2 regions of the Nocardia sp. NPDC055321 genome follow, and region 1 is predicted to be linked to the other one. Evidence: predicted binding sites of a transcription regulator. Region 1 holds the regulator's gene; the other holds the start of a gene.
What was found. The regulator HspR, encoded in region 1, represses chaperone genes until heat shock. The targets are predictions, from matches to a motif close to ANNTGAGTNNNNNNNACTCANNT.

Region 1 (7,522 bases):
GCGGTCGGGCAACCGTCAGAGCTATACGATCCCAGCACGGCGAGTTCCGTCGGTAACAGAAGTAGCAACTTGTGGGGCGAAACCGATTGGAGAGGCGCGGCCTCGACAAAACTTCGGTTCCCCGGGCAGATTTACGACCCTGAGACCGGACTTCACTATAATTTGCATCGTATATACGATCCGGCAACCGGCCGATACAACACCACCGATCCCTTAGGATTGGTAGCAGCTCCCAACCCAAGCACCTACCCTCATAATACGACCAAATGGATCGACCCGCTTGGACTAATACCGAACGGTTGCAGAAATGGAGGAAGTTGGGATATCGACGAAGAACCGTATCTATACAGAGGAATTCCATATGCGGATCAAGGAACGCAGTTCCAACCGTGGATGCGGTGGGCCTACGATAATGCCATGCAGGGCATAGCAGAGCCGCGGTGGGGACGGGTCGCAGACGCAAACACTCATGCAGGTGGGGATACCGATAGCTCCTTCACATCGTGGACCACTGATCACGATGGCGTTGCACTCGACGTGAGCCTAGAAAGTAGCAGTGGCCCCGGCGTCGTAATGCGAATACCGAACGCAGATGGGCCCGGCTATCATCGTGTTCCTGGCGTAAGATATACCTATACCGAGTTCGAAGTGACCATACTCGGCAACGTCTATGGTGCAGAAATAAGCATCAACGGAGGGCCATGGATACGACCGAATTGACTACGCTAGTCAATACCGCAATACTCGAAGGGAGGATTAATGAGCACGCACTAGTCGGAATCGATTCAAATTCTACGATTACAAAGAGTTCAATTTCCACCTCCACTCTCTTGAGTATATATACTCGCCGCCTGCGGCGCACGCCAGAGGGCACCGAACTTCGTTCTCATACATATAATCTGGTCAACTTTCTTCAGGAGCTCAACGAGAGCCGCCTTTCAATGTTGCACATATACAAACAGGATGGCGGATCGACAACTTTTCTAGCATCCGAAGATGGCAATACGGTCCTTTATTGGATGACAGTGTCGGACTCATAGAGCATCTGACTGAAACTGTATAGAAATCACCCTCGGCTCACCACATGTAGGGCGCAAAGCTACACTTCCGCTGGACTTCCTAGAAACGCTTGAACCAGCAGGCCTTGGCCTGCAAGCGGAGAACGCCTGCAACCTCCGACAGGCACACCGTGGAGCATTCTCTCTATTGTTCGGTGACAAAGACGCAGGCGGCAATGAAACTAGTATTAGCGGGACACACCCCGGAAACGCTGGAACCGTGGCGCGCAGCATTTCATGATGACGAGAGGGTCGAATTCCGGGTCGGCGGCCTGCCCGGCATCGGGTTCGCATGTGATGCGCAGATTGTTCCGGCGTTCCTGGCGCATGATCGTTACGGCGGTGTCCCCGAATACGATTCCGCCCAGGTGCTGGTGAACACGCGTGGGGACGGCGGGCCCGGCCTGATCGTCGCGACCCCCATGTACGGCCCGATGACCCGGTGGGAGGGAAGCGAGGACGCGGCCCGTGAGCGTGTCGCCGAACTGTTCGAGGCCAGTTTCGACGAGATCGATCGATACAACTCGAACGCCGGGGGCGACAGCGGAATCAACCGCGTCCTCATCCTGGTCACCGCGATGGGTTTCGAGGGCTTGGGAAGTGCGGCGAGCAGCGGCGGACTCCGGCGCGCCGTCGAGGGGCGAACATGACAGGCAAGTCAAGGCTGGACTGCGGCTGATTCGCCGAGAACCCGACAGCTCCTCGTTCGCGGCGACGGCTGCGCCATTCGTCTGAAAAGCACTCGGCGCGAAAGCTTTACGCGCCAGGTGAACGAAAGTTGGTGAACCCGCGCCGCTGCCAGTCGTACGACAGCGGCGCGGGGGTTTGGGGGGGACCTGCGGCTAGAACAGGGGATCGTGGCGGATGTTCTTCGTCGAGATCCCGGCGGCCATCAGGCGGAACTTCGTCGTCTGGACCATCGAGGGGGCGCCTACTATCTGGACGTCGCGATCTTCCCAGGCGCCGAAGCTGGCCACTATCTTGCCTATCTGGCCTACCCGGCGGGGTTCCAGGCCGGGGTAGTCTTTCGGCTCCTCCGTCGAGGTGTCGAAGTGCCACCAGGGGTTTTCTTCGCTCTCGGTGACGGGGTGGACTGTCAGCCACTTGTTCGCCTGGGCCAGTTGGCTCAGGACCTCGAGATCGTAGAGGTCGCAGGGGTAGTGGCCGCCCACGAAGATGTCGACCTTCGGGTTCGAGCGGCGCTGGGTCATCGACATCAGCTGGGCGCGCAGGGGAGCTATGCCGGTGCCGCAGCCGACCATCAGCATCTTGCGGCGGGTGTTGCGGGGGACGCCGAGGCCGCCGAGGGGGGAACCGATCAGCCAGCGCTCGCCGACCTTCGTGTGGCCGACCATCGCGGGGCTCACCCAGCCGCCGGTGACGCCGCGGATGTGGAACTCGATCTCGCCGCTGGGATTCGAGGGAATCGCGGGTGAGAGATAGCGCCACATCCGGGGGCGCGAGGGCACCTGCACGCTCATGTACTGGCCGGCCGCGTACTGCATGGGCTGATCCAGTTGCAGGCGCACGATCGCGAGATTGCGCAGCACCTCGCGATGTTCGATGACGGTGCCCGTCCACACCGGCGGGGTGCTCTCGGAATCGGCGGCGCCGATCATGGTGTCGGCGATGACGCCGAGCCCGGCGTCCCACGCCTGTTCGACCTCGTCTGTCCACATCTCGGTGCCGGCGTAGGCCTGCATGGCGGCCTTCAGTGATTTGGCCACCGCCGCATAGTGTTCGGCGACGACACCGTACTTGCGGTGGTCGCGGCCGAGTTGCGCGAGGAACGGCAGGAGCTTGTTCGGCTCCTCCAGCCTGTCGACCACGTAGGCGATGGCCTTGACGAGCCTGTCGCGCTGCGCGTCCAGGGCCGCGGGGAAGAAATCCCGCACCTGGGGGTAATCGGTGAAGAGGATCGCATAGAAGGATCGAGCGAGTTTTTCGGGGCCGCCCTCCTCCGCAGCAACCGCCTTGAACGTCGTTCTTATCAATGCGACGGTCCGCGAATCCATTTGTGTCACAACCCCATTTCGCACTCGAACACAGGCGAATCCGGCGAGTGCAGTGCTGCGGGACACTCGACAGCAGCCGTTGGTGAGCAAGTGTAGGCGAGGTTTGCCAGCAACGGAACGGGACCTTTCAAACACACCCCTGCAATTCCCTGAAAACCAGGCGAAGGCGAGCAATTACCCCACAAAACAGACTGATCAACTAGGACACGCCGCGCGACACGGGTTTTCACCCATAGATCCTGCGTGATCCGTTTTGCAAGACTCAGAAATCGAGCGACCCCACCGCAACCGCGCCGGTTCCGAAATCCCCTTGTCGCTCACGACAAATGAAACAAACTTCGCAATTTCCCAACCGACCGGTCTAATTGTATTACCCAGAAGCCCCCGGCGCCACACGCTTGCACCCCGCCCGCCATTTTTTCGCTCCCCACTACCGAATCCAGCACATTGCCTGCAACAAACCGCATCAGTGCGAACACCACCGAGCGCTCCCACCCGGAAACGAGAACAGCGCCCCGGATTCCGGGGCGCTGTTCATCACTGACCGACTACCGCTACGGCAGATTCCGCCGATGCCGCGGCTGCCACACCACCAGCGCCGTACTGCGCTGCGGCGGCGACAGATCCGGCCGGTACCCCGCCCGCAACCGCTCCACCTCGGCGCCGAGTTCGGCGACCCGCTGCTGTAGCTCCTCGACCTGATTGGTGAGCTCGATGATCCGTTTGATGCCCGCCAGGTTGACGCCCTCGTCCTGGGACAACCGCTGCACCTCGCGCAGCAGCTGCACATCACGGTCCGAGTAGCGCCGGCCGCCGCCGGACGTGCGTTGCGGCGACACCAGACCCAGGCGGTCATAGGTGCGCAGCGTCTGGGCGTGCATGCCTGCCAGCTGCGCCGCCACCGAGATCAGGAAGTACTGCGCCTCGGTGGCCTTGTTCGGATCATGACTCATTACGCACCTGCCCATCCAGCACGCGGATCGAAGCCACTGGTCTTCTCCGCCTCCGCGTAGCGCCGCAGCGCCTCGGTGGCATCGTCGTCCAGCTTCTGCGGGATCGCGACCTTGACGGTGACGAGCAGATCGCCCGCGCCGCCGTCGCGCTTGGACACACCGCGCCCGCGCACGCGCAGGGTGCGGCCGTCGGCGGTGCCCGGGGGCACCTTCACACCGACCCGGCCCTCCAGCGTCGGCACCGAAACGGTTGTCCCCAGCACCAGTTCGCTGTAGCTGACCGGCAGCACCAGGGTCAGGTCGTCGCCGTTGCGGCCGAAGACCTTGTCCTGGCTGACGTGCACGGTGACGAACAGATCGCCGGGCGGCGCGCCCCGCAGACCCGCTTCGCCCTGGCCCGCCAGCCGGATCCGCTGCCCGTCGCGCACGCCCGGGGGAATGCGCACGGTAATGGTGCGGGTCCGGTTCTGGATGCCGGCGCCCCGGCAGTCGACGCACGGGTCGTCGATGATCGACCCGGTGCCCCGGCAGTCGTCGCACGGTTCGCTGAACCCGAACGCGCCCTGGTTCCGGCTGACGACGCCGGTTCCGTTGCAGTGCGGGCACACTCGCGGACTGGTGCCGGGCTTGGCGCCGCTGCCGTGACAGGTCGTGCACGCGGCCGGGCTGGTCATGCGCAGCGGCACCGTCACGCCCTGGGCGGCCTCGCGGAAGCCCAGGGTCGTCTCGGTCTCCACGTCGCTGCCGCGGCGCGGCCGCGAGGTGCGGGTGCCGCCCCGGTTGAACAGTCCGCCGAGGATGTCGCCGAGGCCGCCGTCGGCGCCGCCGGGCTGCGCCCCGCCGAAGATGTCACCGAGATTGAAGTCGCCGGAGAACCCGCCGCCCTGGGTGTAGCCACCGCCGGGCGAGAAGCCGCCGCGGCCGAAACCACCGCTGGCGAAGAGCTTTCGCGCTTCGTCGTACTCCTTGCGCTTCTCCGGATCCGACAGCACGGCGTGCGCCTCGCTGACGGTCTTGAACCGCTCCTCGGCCTTGGTGTCACCCGGGTTCTTGTCCGGGTGCAGGTCGCGGGCGAGTTTGCGGTACGCCTTCTTGATCTCTTCGGGGGTCGCGCCGGAGGCGATACCCAGCTCCTTGTAGAAGTCCTTCTCGAGCCACTCCCGATTCACCGGGCATCCCCTCCTTTCGATTCGATCGACACCGGGACCGGTGTCCGGACCCCGGTCGGGGTCGCTGTCGTATTACTCGACGCCAGCGGCATCGGGACCGCCGTTCGCCGGGTCCGACGCGGGTGCGTCGTTCAGATCTGCCACCGCGTCGGTGACACCGACCAGTGCGTGCCGCAGGACGCGATCGCCGAAGCGGTAGCCCTTGCGCATGACCATGCCGAGCACCGGATCGTGACCCGAGCCCTCGTGCTGCACGGCCTCGTGCAGGGTCGGGTCGAAAGGTTCACCCTCCGAACCGAAGTCCTGCAGGCCCTGCTTCTGCAGCGCGGTGACCAGCTTGTCCGCGACGGACTTGAGCGGTCCGGTCTCGAGGTCGCCGTGCGCGCGCGCCCGGTCGAGATCGTCGAGCACCGGGAGCAATTCGCTCACGATGGTCGCCTTGGCGTTGTCGATGGTGGCCTGACGGTCCCGCTCGACGCGGCGGCGGTAGTTGGCGTATTCGGCGGTGAGCCGCTGCAGATCCGATGTGCGCTCGGCGAGTTCGGCGCTGATCGCGTCGGCGAGCGAATCCTCGCTCAGCGCATCTGCGGCCGAAGCCGCGGCGAATTCCTCCGCCGCGGCCTCGCCTACCTCACCCGAGACCGTAGTCGGCTCCTGCTCCGGGTTCGGATTCGTCACTTCTTCTCCGGCTCCTCGACGACCTCGGCGTCCACGACGGTGTCATCGGCGTCCGGCGCGCCCTGGCCGTTGGCCGAAGCGCCCTGCTCCTGCGCCGAGGCCTCGTAGATGGCCTGGCCCAGCGCCTGCGACTCGGTCGCGAGCTTCTCCACCGCGGTCTTGATGACCGCGATGTCGGTGCCCTTGAGCGCCTCGTTCGCCTCGGCGATGGCCGCCTCGACCTTGGTCTTGATGTCGGCCGGGACCTTGTCCTCGTTGTCCTTGATGAACTTCTCGGTCTGGTGCACCAGCGACTCGGCCTGGTTGCGGGTCTCGGCCTCTTCGCGACGGGCCTTGTCCTCCGAAGCGTGCGCCTCGGCGTCCTTGACCATGCGATCGATCTCTTCCTTGGACAGACCGGAGCCGTCCTGGATCTTGATCGTGTTCTCCTTGCCCGTGCCCTTGTCCTTGGCGGTCACGTGCACGATGCCGTTGGCGTCGATGTCGAAGATGACCTCGATCTGCGGCACGCCGCGCGGGGCCGGCGGGATGCCGGTCAGCTCGAAGGAGCCCAGGAGCTTGTTGTGCGAAGCGATTTCGCGCTCGCCCTGGAAGACCTGGATCTGCACGGACGGCTGGTTGTCGTCGGCCGTGGTGAAGGTCTCGGACCGCTTGGTCGGGATCGTGGTGTTGCGCTCGATGAGCTTGGTCATCACGCCGCCCTTGGTCTCGATGCCCAGCGACAGCGGGGTGACATCGAGCAGCAGGACGTCCTTGACCTCGCCCTTGAGCACGCCGGCCTGCAGGGCGGCGCCGACGGCGACGACCTCGTCCGGGTTCACGCCCTTGTTGGGCTCACGGCCGCCGGTCAGCTCCTTGACCAGCTCCGACACGGCGGGCATACGGGTCGAACCACCAACGAGGACAACGTGATCGATGTCGCCGACGGCGATGCCCGCGTCCTTGATGACGGACTGGAAGGGCTTGCGGGTGCGGTCCAGCAGATCAGCGGTGATCTTCTGGAACTCGGCGCGGGTCAGCTGCTCGTCGAGGAACAGCGGGTTCTTGTCCGCGTCGACCGTGATGTAGGGCAGGTTGATCGAGGTCGACTGCGAGGACGACAGTTCGATCTTGGCCTTCTCCGCGGCCTCGCGCAGGCGCTGCAGGGCCATCTTGTCCTTGGTCAGGTCGATGCCCGAGGACGCCTTGAACTTGTCGACCAGCCAGGTCACGACGCGCTCGTCCCAGTCGTCGCCACCGAGGTGGTTGTCACCGGAGGTCGCGCGGACCTCGACGACGCCCTCGCCGATGTCGAGCAGCGAGACGTCGAAGGTGCCGCCACCGAGGTCGAAGACCAGGATGGACTGTTCCTTGTCGCCCTTGTCCAGGCCGTACGCCAGCGCCGCCGCGGTGGGCTCGTTGACGATGCGCAGGACGTTGAGGCCCGCGATCTGGCCGGCTTCCTTGGTCGCCTGGCGCTGCGCGTCCTCGAAGTAGGCGGGGACAGTGATGACCGCGTCGGTGATCTCCTCACCGAGGTACGCCTCGGCGTCGCGCTTCAGCTTCATCAGCGTGCGCGCGGAGATCTCCTGCGGGGTGTACTTCTTGCCGTCGATCTCGACGGTCCAGTCCTCGCCCATGTGGCGCTTGACCGAACGAATCGTGCGATC
Region 2 (7,522 bases), on a different contig from region 1:
GTCGACCCGCTGCAACCCCTGCAACTTCACCAGCTGAGTCACATGCTCGGGCCCCGACCCGTAATGCCCGCGCAGTTGCTGCTGGAAGAAGCTGAAGGCGGTCCCGCCGGACACCGTGATCGGCTTGTCGGTCAGGCCGACCAGGACCAGGCGGCCCTGGGGGCCCAGGCACACCACGGCCTGTTCGCGGACAGCCGCGACGCCGGCGAAGTCGAAGGCCGCGGCCAGGCCGGTGCCGGTCGCGGCGAAGATCTTGGCGCGCAGCTCCGGGTCGGCGGGGTCGAAGGCCAGATCGGCGCCGAACTCCAGGGCGCGGTCGCGGGCTGCGGGCAGCGGGTCCACCGCGATGATCGGCGCGGCGCCGACCAGGCGCAGGAGCTGCACGCCGTGTGCGCCGAGGCCGCCGACGCCCCAGACGCCCACCGGCTCACCGGCTTTGATCTCGGCGGTCGCGGTGATGGCCGCCCAGGGGGTGGAGACCGCGTCGGGGATGAAGCACGCCTGCTCGAAGGGCAGCTCGTCGGGAATCGGCACCAGCGTGTCGACCCGGGCCAGGGTGTATTCGGCCCAGCCGCCGTCGTAGTCGACGCCGCGGGTGAAGGTGGCCTGGCCGCGCATCTCCCCGGCCTGCAACAGGACTCGGTCGCCGATCTCGGGTCCGGTGACGCCCGGTCCCAGGGCGTGCACGGTGCCCGCGACCTCGTGCCCGAGGGTGACGACGTCGCCCTTCAGGAACAGCGGGGTCAGGGTGCCGTCGATGAGGTGCACGTCCGACAGGCACACCCCTGCCGCCTCCACCTTGATCAGCACGTGATCGGGGCCCGGTTCGGGGATCGGCACCTCGTCGAGTTCCAACCGGCGGTTCGGTCCCAGGTGTAGACGCGCGGCGAGCATGGTCATCGACTCCTCGTGGCAGATCGGTTCGGGCACTCCGACCGCCATGCTAGGCCGATCGCGTGCCGGGTTCGGGTGATCGCCCGGGCTGTGGTTCGGTGGTGGGGTCCCGGCGGGGACCGGACGGGAGGTCGGTGCGATGGTCGACGGCGGCGTGGAATTCACGGTGGATGCCCTGCGGGTGCAACCCGGGCGGCGACTCGGCGGCCAGGTGCGTCTGACCGGTGGCTCGGACCCGATGACGGTGTCGCGCACCCGGATCCAGGTGAACTGCCGGAACCCCACCGACTGGGACGACGACCTCGGCTCCGCCCGGCACCGGATCTACCTCGACGAGACGGTGGCGACCGACACCCGGGTCCGGGACTCGGGCTCGGTCCTGATCCCCTTCCGCATCCGGATCCCGTGGGACACGGCCCTGACCGAATCGCGCGGCAAACCGATCCATCCCCTGTCGATGGACATCCGCGTGATCGCCGAGCGCGCGGGTGCGCTCGCGCTCGGACACACCCGCCCCCTGCGCGTGGTGCCGCTCCCCGCCCAGCTCGCCGTCCTGAACGCCGCCGTTGCCCTCGGCGCGGAGCCGAAGACGAGCCGGCTGTTCGACGGCGGCCAGGTTTTCGAGCTGTCCGGTCTACCTGGCCGACCCGCCCCGGGCCCCCGCCTGGCGCTCGCCACCACCGAAAACACGCTGGCGGTGAGCTGGTACGAACTCGGCGGCCCCACCGCGGACTCCATCGAGCTCACCCACGAACAGGCGGCGGCCGAGCCCTGGACCGACCGCCTGGGGGAGTGGTTCACCCGCCGCCCGTCCCCGCATCTGCCCCCGCCCCCACCGTCACTCTGACCCATCGCCAAATCCGCCGACGGTCGATGGGTACGGCGGTCCTTCACGCGCCCGGCCGGCCCGTATCCGGCTGAACGCGTTCAGCTTTCGGCCGCCACCGGCGCCGGAACCACGGGAGACAGGTGCTCGGCGAAGAACTCGCCGACGATCGCCGTAACCTCCGGCGCCCGTTCCAGCATCGCGACATGCCCGCAGCCGTCCAGCCATTCGGCGCGTTCGGGGCGCAGGGCTGCGTTCACGGTCCGGCCGGCGGCGGCGGACAGGATCCGGTTCTCGGTGCCCCAGATCGTGCAGACCGGGGGCAGCGCGTCGCGATCGGGCCAGTCGTCCAGGGTGGCGAAGGAACCCAGGTCGCGGACCAGGCCCACCAGGGCGCGGGCGGGGAACCCGGCGGCCAGCGGGGTGACGTACGGGCACTCGCGGTAGGCGCGGCCGCTGCTGAACCAGGTGCGAATCGTGGTGCGCGCGAACCATTCCGGGGTGTGCCAGCCGCCGAGCACCCGGGCGCCGAACCCGGGCAGGCCGCGGGTGACGCGCGCCGCGAGGCCGAGATCGCCGTGCATGGCGGTGTTCTCGGTGAGCGGGTTGATCGCCACCACCGCGCGCACGAGCCCGGGTTCGCGGCGGGCCAGGGTGAGGCTGATGGCCGCGCCGAGACAGTTGCCGACCAGGCCGATGCCGGTGAGCTCGTGCCGAATCACGAACTCCCGCACCAGTTCGGTGTAGCGCTCGAGGGTGTAGCCGGCCGCGGGCCGGTCCGAGGATCCGTAGCCGGGCAGGTCCAGCGCGTACACCCGATGGTTCCGGGCCAGCGCGGTGAGCTGCGGCATCCAGATCAGGTGTGAGGAACCGGCGTTGTGCAGCATGAGCACCGGCGGGCCGTCGTCCCCCTGCCGGAGATACGCGATACGGGTGCCGTCGAATTCGAACTCGTTCATGACGCTCCAGGGCTTCGTTGCCGATGGTCTCGCACCCATCGTGCGCCGCGCGGTGCGCGCCGCCGGGCATTTCCCGGGTTTCGGTGCCGGATCGCGTTGTGCGGCGGCCTGTCAGGCCCCGGTGGAAGTCTCGCCCAGCCGCAACAGGCCCCGGTCGAGGAACCGAACCATCCAGGCGAAGCTGGCGTCCGGTTCCCCGTCCCACTGGAATCCGCCCCCGGACTGCAGGGTGGCGAACCCGTGAAAGGTGCTGCGCAGGGTCCGCATCGCGTGGATCGTGTCGGCCTCGGGGATGGAATAGCCGCGCAGCACCGCCGCCATGGATTCCAACAGCCGTGAACTCGGCTGTCCCAGTGGATCGTCCGCCCCCGCCGGCTCGACGCCGACGGTGGCCGCGTACCGGCCCGGGTGCTCGACGATGTAGCCCCGGAACCCGTCGGCGAAGGCGGCGAGCGCGGCGCTGCCCGAATGTCCGTGCATGGCATCGCGAATACGCGCGTCGAGTTCGGTCAGCGCGAGCACCGCGATGCCGTGCTGCAGGTCGGCCAGGCTCTCGACGTGCTTGTAGAGCGAGGGCGTCCGCACGCCGAGCCGCTGCGCCAGCGGGCTCAGCGCCAGGTTCGCGAAGCCCACCTCGTCGGCCAGCGCCGCACCGGCGGCGATGACCTCGGCTCTGTTCAGTCCGGCCCGCGGCATCAGGCGTGCGCCTGCAGGAACGGCAGGATCAGTTCGGCGGTGCGCTCGGGCATTTCGGCGTGCGGGTAGTGGCCCGCGCCCTCGACCAGTCCGAGGCTGCCCAGTCCGGCGGGCATGGCGGCGATGACGGCGCGGCCCTCGGCCTCGGGGTTCGGGAAGTCCGGGTCGGCGGTGCCCATGACGACGAGCGCGGGCCGGGTGACGTTGCCGAGCTGGGCCTGCGCGTCGGCGGGGGTGGATTTGCCGGTCTTCATGAATTCCGCCATCCGGCCCGGTTCGCGCAGCGTGGCGAACAGGGCCGCGAGCTCGGCGTCGTGGTCGGCGGGCTTGGTCGGGTACGACACGTCCAGGTACTTCGCCCACTGCCCCAGGCTCTTGAAGACGAGCGTCGACATGAGCGGCACCATGCCGCGGCGGTACCGCGGGGTCTTGACGAGCGCGCCGAGGTCGAACTTCTGCACCAGGGTGAACGGGTTGATCTCCACGATCGCCCGCACCAGTTCCGGCCCTTCGGCGGCGGCGATGGTCGCCGCGCCGCCGGAGAGCGAATGCCCGACGATGACGGCCGGTCCGCCCAGTTTCGCGATGAGGGCCAGCAGGTCCCGCGCCACGTCGGTGCGGCTGATGGCGTCCTTCCCGGTCTCGGACGGCCAGTTCAGGCTGGATTCGCCGTGGCCGCGCATGTCGGCGCTGACCACCCGGTAGCCCGCCGCCGCGATCAGGGGTGCGAGGTGCCGGTAAGCCTGGCGCCGATCGCCGATGCCGTGCGAGAGCACCACCAGCGGGCCGTCACCGATCACGTCGTACGCGATCCGGCCGCCGTCGATGTCCAGGTACTCGGTCATGGTGTCCCTCTCCTCGAAGAAGTGAAGCTAAGTTCGATAGCCATAAAGCTAATAGCTTTAGCCAATCTCGTCAACCCCGCGCGCCGCGCCGCTTTTCGGGCCTCCGTACGGCCGAGCCCGTGGACTTTCCGTGGTGCCTTCCGTGGTCAGCACGGATGTCGCGCCGACCGCCCGGAAATACCGTTATAGCCATACCAACCAGCACGAACAGGAGCCGGAGACTATGACCGCCACCCCAGCCAAGGGCATCAAGACGGTGCTGTACCCCGTCTCCGATCTCACCGCGGCCAAGGCGCTGTACACCGCCCTGCTCGGGGTGGAACCGGAGATCGAGGGCACCTACTACGTCGGCTTCACCGTCGACGGCCACCACATCGGCCTGGTGCCGGACGGCGGCCCGCAGGGCAACACCGTCCCGGTCATCTACTGGGAGGTGCCCGACATCGAGGCCAAACTCGCCGAACTGGGCCCGGCCGGCGCGACCGCGCGGCAGTCCCTGCGCGACACCGGCAACGGTCGCCGCGTCGCCGAGGTGCGCGACGCCGACGGCAACATCCTGGGCCTGCTCCAGGATCGCTGAACCGCCGCGGTTCTTCGAATCTCGCTGTCCCCGAATCATTCCCGCCGACCACGGCACCCGAACACCGCACATCCGGAGGAACCCGAAATGACCACCGCCACCAAGACCACCGTCGGCTTCTCCGCCGCCGAGCGCGCCGCCATGAAAGCCCATGCCGCCGAACTCAAGACCGAGGCCCGCCGCGGCGGCAAGTCCTCCAAGGCCGACGGCACCGCCGACGTGCTCGCCAAGATCGCCGAGATGAACGACTCCGATCGCGCCCTGGCCGAACGCGTGCACGCCATCGTCACCGCGAACGCCCCGCACCTGATGCCCAAGCTCTGGTACGGCATGCCCTCCTACGCCAAGGACGGCAAGGTGCTCTGCTTCTTCAAGAGCGCCGAGAAGTTCAAGTCCCGCTACGCCACCTTCGGCTTCGAGGACAAGGCGAACCTGGACGAGGCCTCGATGTGGGCGACCTCCTTCGCCCTCACCGATCTGACCCCGGCCGACGAGGCGTTCCTCGGCGCGCTCGTCGCCCGCGCGGCCCAGTAGTCCGCGAAATACCTCCCGGCCTGCTGTTTCGCCCGGATCACCACCCGGTGGTCCGGGCGTTCGCCGGGGGCGAACAAGGTCGCGGAATTACCGGGCGGGGGTCGAGGTTGACTGGGTAACGCTCAACCTGAGTTGAGTAGGAGACGCTCAATCTTGGAAGAGGTAGCAGTCGTGACCAACACCCAGAACCTCCCGGTCCTGTTCCTGACCGATCCGATCGTGCTGCCCGGCATGATCGTCCCGATCGAGCTCGACGAGTCCGCGCAGGCCGCCATCGACGCCGCCCAGGCCGGCAAGGTCAACCAGGTGTTGGTCGCGCCGCGACTGGATCAGGGCTACGCCGGATACGGCGTGGTCGCCACCATCGAGCAGGTCGGCCGCATGCGCGGGGGCGCGCCCGCCGCGGTCCTCAAGGCCGAGGGCCGGGTGAAGATCGGCCACGGCGTGACCGGACCCGGCGCGGCCCTGTGGGTCGAGGCCGAGCTGGTCGAGACCCCGCCCGCCGACGGCCGCACCCGAGATCTGGCCGCCGAGTACAAGAAGCTGGTCGTCGCGGTGCTCCAGCGCCGTGAGGCCTGGCAGGTCATCGACGCGGTCAATCAGCTCTCCGATCCGTCGGCCATCGCCGACGCGGCGGGCTGGGCGTCGTACCTGAGCCACGACCAGAAGCGCGAGCTGCTCGAAACCCTCGATGTGGCAACCCGTTTGACCAAGCTGACCGAGTGGACCAAGCAGCACATCGCCGAGACCGAGGTCAACGAGAAGATCAGTGAGGAAGTGCGCGACGGGGTCGAGAAGTCCCAGCGCGAGTTCCTGCTGCGCCAGCAGCTCAACGCGATTCGCAAGGAGCTCGGTGAGGACGAACCGGACGGCGCGGAGGATTACCGCACCCGGATCGAGAACGCCGATCTGCCCGAGGACATTCGCGAGGCCGCGCTGCGCGAGGTCGGGCGGCTGGAGCGGGCGAGCGATCAGAGCCCGGAGTCGGGCTGGATCCGCACCTGGCTGGACACCGTCCTGAAGCTGCCGTTCGGCGTGAAAACCGAGGACAGCACCGATGTCTCGGCCGCGCGCGCGGTGCTGGACGCCGATCACCACGGCCTGGACGAGGTCAAGGACCGCATGGTCGAGTACCTGGCGGTGCGCGCTCGTCGCGCCGCCCGCGGCCTGGAGGTCGTCGGCGGTCGCGGTTCCGGCGCGGTGCTGGTGCTGGTCGGCCCGCCCGGCGTGGGCAAGACCTCGCTGGGTGAGTCCGTGGCACGGTCGCTGGGGCGCAAGTTCGTTCGCGTCGCCCTGGGCGGCGTGCGCGACGAGGCCGAGATCCGCGGCCACCGGCGCACCTACGTCGGCGCGCTGCCCGGTCGCATCGTGCGGGCGATGAAGGAGGCAGGTTCGATGAATCCCGTCGTCCTGCTGGACGAGATCGACAAGGTCGGCTCCGATTTCCGCGGTGATCCGGCGGCGGCGCTGCTCGAGGTCCTGGACCCCGCGCAGAACCACACCTTCCGCGATCACTACCTGGATCTGGATCTGGACCTGTCCGACGTGCTGTTCATCGCGACCGCGAATGTCATGGACACCATCCCCGGCCCGCTGCTGGACCGCATGGAGCTCATCACCGTCGACGGTTACACCGAGGACGACAAGGTCGCCATCGCCCGTGACTTCCTGATCCCGCGGCAGCTCGAGCGCAACGCGCTCACCACCGACGAGGTCGAGTTCACCGACGAGGCGCTGCGCGAGGTGGCGGCGAACTACACCCGCGAAGCCGGTGTGCGGCAGCTGGAAAGGCTGATCGCCAAGGCCCTGCGCAAGGCGGTGACCAGGCTGTCGGAGTCGGCGGACCCCGCCGCGGGCAGCATCGTCTCCGCCGGCGAGTTCGTGCCGGACACCGGAAGCGATTCCGCCGCACTGGGTTACGACGCGGAGCTGGGCTACGACGCCGGGGTTCCGGTGTCGGCCGCGGATCGCCTGGTGATCGGCGTCGGCGACCTGAAGGACTACCTGGGCCGTCCGCGCTTCACCCCCGACGGGGTGGAACGCACCGCGGTGCCCGGTGTCGCGACGGGTCTGGCGGTGACCGGCGCCGGCGGCGACGTCCTCTACATCGAGGCCAACGCCGCCGAGGGCGAGCGCTCGCTGACCCTGACCGGCCAGTTGGGTGACGTGATGAAGGAGTCCGCGCAGA

Region 2: a site for HspR is predicted at 5,465-5,487, ahead of lon (endopeptidase La). Genes of this name have one in related genera too.

Annotation. Positions count from the first base shown of each region.
Region 1 is NZ_JBSHMS010000014.1:88,480-96,001, reverse strand. Features, by position in the region: gene ACWIGI_RS22905 (putative T7SS-secreted protein) at 1-720, shown strand, start outside; gene ACWIGI_RS22900 (hypothetical protein) at 1,190-1,708, shown strand; gene ACWIGI_RS22895 (globin domain-containing protein) at 1,901-3,073, opposite strand; gene ACWIGI_RS22890 (heat shock protein transcriptional repressor HspR) at 3,628-4,026, opposite strand; gene dnaJ (molecular chaperone DnaJ) at 4,026-5,195, opposite strand; gene grpE (nucleotide exchange factor GrpE) at 5,268-5,873, opposite strand; gene dnaK (molecular chaperone DnaK) at 5,870-7,522, opposite strand, start outside.
Region 2 is NZ_JBSHMS010000002.1:338,565-346,086, forward strand. Features, by position in the region: gene ACWIGI_RS04095 (zinc-binding dehydrogenase) at 1-942, opposite strand, end outside; gene ACWIGI_RS04100 (sporulation protein) at 1,034-1,741, shown strand; gene ACWIGI_RS04105 (alpha/beta fold hydrolase) at 1,822-2,679, opposite strand; gene ACWIGI_RS04110 (TetR/AcrR family transcriptional regulator) at 2,791-3,375, opposite strand; gene ACWIGI_RS04115 (alpha/beta fold hydrolase) at 3,375-4,220, opposite strand; gene ACWIGI_RS04120 (VOC family protein) at 4,444-4,800, shown strand; gene ACWIGI_RS04125 (iron chaperone) at 4,888-5,334, shown strand; gene lon (endopeptidase La) at 5,506-7,522, shown strand, end outside.